DNA from 2 places in the Fontibacillus forbon genome. Region 1 is predicted to be linked to the other one. Evidence: a T-box and tRNA genes for the amino acid it is inferred to sense, from the RefSeq annotation. Region 1 holds a T-box; the other holds one or more tRNA genes.
The links. The T-box of region 1 lies ahead of tyrS (tyrosine--tRNA ligase). A T-box ahead of a tRNA ligase gene usually reads a tRNA of that ligase, here a tRNA-Tyr.

Region 1 (2,167 bases):
CGCCGCTTCAGCCGCGTCTAAGCCATGGTACATACGGACAAACGTATAGGCAAGCTGCATTTTAGCGTCCCGCGGATGTACCGCACCTGTCTTGACGCCTTCGCTGAGTACAGCCAATTCCTCGTTCGTCAGGTCGGTCGCCAGCTCATAGTATTTCAGCATAAGCTCATCCGGCACGGACATCGATTTACCATAAATTTCGTTCGGCTCTTCATCGATGCCGATGTAGTTTCCAAGACTTTTGCTCATCTTCTGCACGCCGTCAAGACCTGCGATCAGCGGCGTCATAATCGCCACCTGCGGCTCCAGGCCGTATTCCTTTTGCAGCGTTCTGCCCATCAGCAGATTGAACTTTTGGTCCGTGCCTCCAAGCTCGATATCGGTATGCAGCGCGACCGAGTCCATTCCCTGCATCAACGGGTAGAAGAACTCGTGAATGCTGATCGGCTGACCGCTCTGGTAACGCTTGGTGAAGTCGTCTCTCTCAAGCATCCGGGCTACCGTTACCTTCGCAGCCAGCTTGACCACTTCTTCGAACGTCATCGGAGCGAGCCATTCGGAGTTAAAGAATACCTTCGTTTTTTCCGGATCCAGAATTTTAAAAATTTGCTGACGGTACGTCTCGGCATTCCGCTGCACATCCTCCTCGGACAACTGCTTGCGGGTTTCCGATTTACCCGTCGGATCGCCGATCTTCCCGGTAAAATCGCCGATAATGAGCTGGATCTGATGTCCAAACTGCTGGAACTGGCGCAGCTTTTGCAAAACCACCGTGTGACCTACATGAATGTCCGGAGCTGAAGGGTCAAGTCCCAGCTTTACATTTAACGGGGTTCCGGTCACAACCGATTTCATGATTTTTTGCTTTAATTCATCCTCCGGCACAATCTCCACCACACCGCGGGAGATCACCTTCAATTGGCGCTCGACTTCCTCCTGCTGGATTGACGTTAATTCTTCCCACTTCATTTCAGCATTCCTCCTAAAATTGATTCAACCTATCCGAAAACGACAAAAAGCTCCTTATCATCCCAAGGGACGAGAAGGAGCTGCTCGCGTTACCACCCTAATTAAAACCGTTATCCAGCCTTGTCCGCCGTAGGGCGGGCCAATTTGAACAGAACGGTTTTCACCTCATTTCAATAACGGGTCTTCCCGGTACCGGACTACTGACTATTTCTGCGTTCCCCCGGACGGCTCCAGACGGTAATTCAAAAGGGATCCGCCCATTCGGTTCGCAGCGACCACCGATTCTCTGAGCGGCGGGATTCCGCCTTCTACTAAGTCTTTCCAAGCCTTTAACGATATGCAATTGACTATTTTATATCACAGAAACTTTCGTCAAGTCAAACGCAAAGCGGCTCGAATCCGGGTCGGATCCTGTCCGAATGAGCTGAAAAAGACACCAAACCACCATTTTTATGCTATAATGTTGCTGTTAAAAAGGAGGATCATCCATGGTTCATGAGAACGATAACAACTCCGGGAAGGAGCAACGCAAATCGCGAAGCGAATCACGGAGCACATCGCGAAACAAAAAGCCTGCGCCCAAGCGTAAACGGGGACGTTGGGTTTGGACAACGCTTGGCTGGCTCGTTTTGCTCGGGTTTGCCGGAGCTTTGTTTGCGGGAGGAGCCGTATTCGGATATGTCTCCTCGATCGTCGTAGACGAACCCGTGAGAACGCGTGCCGATATCGAGCAAAAAATCAATTATAACGAAATTACAGGATTCGCCTACTTCCGCGACGGCCAGCCCATCGGCCAATTGCGTTCGGAAGAAGACCGGCGGCCCATCAGTTATGAAGAAATTCCTTCTTCCGTTATTGATGCCGTCATAGCCATCGAAGACAATAATTTTCAAGAACATATGGGTGTCGACTTCAAAGGTACGATGCGTGCAGTAAAGCAAAAACTGCTCAAAGAAGATATCCAGACCGGCGGAAGCACGCTGACCCAACAGTTGGCACGCCGGGTATTTCTGAATCTCGACCGGACGGACAACCGGAAAGTGAAAGAAATTTTGCTGGCGATGCGGCTGGAGCGCTTCCTGACCAAGGACCAAATCCTTACGGCTTACCTGAACAAAGTACCGTTCGGAAACGGGTCTAACGGGTATCAGGTTTACGGGATCAAGGCAGCGGCCAAAGGCATCTTCAATATCGTCAA
Region 2 (2,167 bases), on a different contig from region 1:
GGTACTAATCGGTCGAGGGCTTATCCAATATCTAAAACACAAATTCTGTTTCGTATCCAGTTTTCAGGTGATCAATCATCTGAAAATGAATATTCCCTGATAGCTCAGTTGGTAGAGCACTCGACTGTTAATCGAGTTGTCACAGGTTCGAGTCCTGTTCGGGGAGCCATTATGGAGAGGTGTCCGAGTTGGCCGAAGGAGCACGATTGGAAATCGTGTAGGCGTCACAAGCGTCTCGAGGGTTCGAATCCCTCTCTCTCCGCCATAATTTTTCTTTAAAATTAACGCTTTATTTCATTGAGGCCCGTTGGTCAAGGGGTTAAGACACCTCCCTTTCACGGAGGTAACAGGGGTTCGAATCCCCTACGGGTCACCATTTAACTTTAGACTTGATTTTAGGCTAACTTTTCTGGTACAATTAAATTTGTCTTTCCCATGGAGGCTTAGCTCAGCTGGGAGAGCATCTGCCTTACAAGCAGAGGGTCGGGGGTTCGATCCCCTCAGCCTCCACCATAATTCAATACCTTTTTTACTGACGCGGGGTGGAGCAGCCCGGTAGCTCGTCGGGCTCATAACCCGAAGGCCGCAGGTTCAAATCCTGCCCCCGCAATTATCCCTTCTAGGGATGAGATTTACCAGTGTGGAGCCGTGGTGTAGAGGCCTAACATGCCTGCCTGTCACGCAGGAGACCGCGGGTTCGAATCCCGTCGGCTCCGCCATTTATTTAAACGAAGGAAACTGTCACTGTAACCACCGCTGATTATAACACCGGGGTAGGTAGAAGGTTCCGAAATCTTTTCGATACGGCTCGGTAGCTCAGTCGGTAGAGCAGAGGACTGAAAATCCTCGTGTCGGCGGTTCGATTCCGTCCCGAGCCACCATTAATTTTTTGAATATGTAATATGCCGTTGTAGCTCAATTGGTAGAGCAACTGACTTGTAATCAGTAGGTTGGGGGTTCAAGTCCTCTCGACGGCACCATGCATGGAGGCTTAGTGAAGTGGCTAAACACGGCAGACTGTAAATCTGCTCTCTACGAGTTCGGTGGTTCGAATCCATCAGCCTCCACCATTTCTTTAGGGGCATAGTTTAAAGGTAGAACAAAGGTCTCCAAAACCTTTGGTGTGGGTTCAATTCCTGCTGCCCCTGCCAGATTTTACGAAAAGAATATTTTATTATGGCGGTCGTGGCGAAGGGGTTAACGCACCGGATTGTGGCTCCGGCATTCGTGGGTTCAAGTCCCATCGATCGCCCCATTTTTAACTAAAAAATCATTGTTGGGGATTAGCCAAGCGGTAAGGCAACGGACTTTGACTCCGTCATCCATAGGTTCGAATCCTATATCCCCAGCCATTTTAAGCGGACGTGGCTCAGCGGTAGAGCATCGCCTTGCCAAGGCGAGGGTCGCGGGTTCGATTCCCGTCGTCCGCTCCATTTTTTTATAAGGCGCCATAGCCAAGTGGTAAGGCACAGCTCTGCAAAAGCTTTATCCCCAGTTCGAGTCTGGGTGGCGCCTCCATTTTCTTTTTTGCGGGAGTGGCGGAATCGGCAGACGCACAGGACTTAAAATCCTGCGGTAGGTGACTATCGTACCAGTTCAAGTCTGGTCTTCCGCACTTTTGATTTATGTCCCCTTAGCTCAGCTGGATAGAGCGTTTGACTACGAATCAAAAGGTCAGGAGTTCGAATCTCTTAGGGGACGCCATTATAACTCGCTTAAAGAAAATAAATATGAATATGCCGGTGTGGCGGAATTGGCAGACGCGCGCGACTCAAAATCGTGAGGGAAACCGTGGGGGTTCGAGTCCCTTCACCGGCATCACACAAAAAGGTTTGTTAATTGCTATTGAAGCAGTTTGCAAACCTGTTTTTTTATGTAAGCATTGGCAGGTCGATCGTTATCATGAAAAAGGGCCGTGAAATGCGAGATTTCTCGAGCATGATGTCAACATCCAGACTCGAATCCGCGATAAGGTATCGTCTGGCCAAGGCGAAGGTCGTAAGTATGAAAGAAAAACTCCAAGCGGTAATGGGACTGCCCCCCGTTTATGAGACAGGAATCAAAACACCTTGCAAGTTAAGCAGCCAGTTGTCGATAATCAATCGGTGACTGGTTGTTTAGTTTTGTTTGAATGCGAATTGAGTTATAGTAAGTAATGTAATCTCGA

Region 2: it encodes a tRNA-Tyr, which carries the amino acid that the T-box ahead of tyrS (tyrosine--tRNA ligase) is inferred to sense. The anticodon was not compared.

What each region holds. Positions count from the first base shown of each region.
Region 1 is NZ_JBKGFV010000001.1:537,812-539,978, reverse strand. Features, by position in the region: gene tyrS (tyrosine--tRNA ligase) at 1-969, opposite strand, end outside; T-box leader at 1,032-1,302, opposite strand; gene ACLB09_RS02365 (transglycosylase domain-containing protein) at 1,458-2,167, shown strand, end outside.
Region 2 is NZ_JBKGFV010000006.1:315,465-317,631, reverse strand. Features, by position in the region: partial or broken rRNA gene ACLB09_RS22720 (23S ribosomal RNA) at 1-28, shown strand, start outside; tRNA gene ACLB09_RS22715 (tRNA-Asn) at 94-169, shown strand; tRNA gene ACLB09_RS22710 (tRNA-Ser) at 174-265, shown strand; tRNA gene ACLB09_RS22705 (tRNA-Glu) at 302-376, shown strand; tRNA gene ACLB09_RS22700 (tRNA-Val) at 438-513, shown strand; tRNA gene ACLB09_RS22695 (tRNA-Met) at 537-610, shown strand; tRNA gene ACLB09_RS22690 (tRNA-Asp) at 643-719, shown strand; tRNA gene ACLB09_RS22685 (tRNA-Phe) at 806-881, shown strand; tRNA gene ACLB09_RS22680 (tRNA-Thr) at 905-980, shown strand; tRNA gene ACLB09_RS22675 (tRNA-Tyr) at 986-1,070, shown strand; tRNA gene ACLB09_RS22670 (tRNA-Trp) at 1,078-1,151, shown strand; tRNA gene ACLB09_RS22665 (tRNA-His) at 1,180-1,255, shown strand; tRNA gene ACLB09_RS22660 (tRNA-Gln) at 1,278-1,352, shown strand; tRNA gene ACLB09_RS22655 (tRNA-Gly) at 1,359-1,433, shown strand; tRNA gene ACLB09_RS22650 (tRNA-Cys) at 1,445-1,518, shown strand; tRNA gene ACLB09_RS22645 (tRNA-Leu) at 1,530-1,615, shown strand; tRNA gene ACLB09_RS22640 (tRNA-Arg) at 1,628-1,704, shown strand; tRNA gene ACLB09_RS22635 (tRNA-Leu) at 1,739-1,818, shown strand; one part of gene ACLB09_RS22630 (IS3 family transposase) at 2,077-2,167, opposite strand, start outside.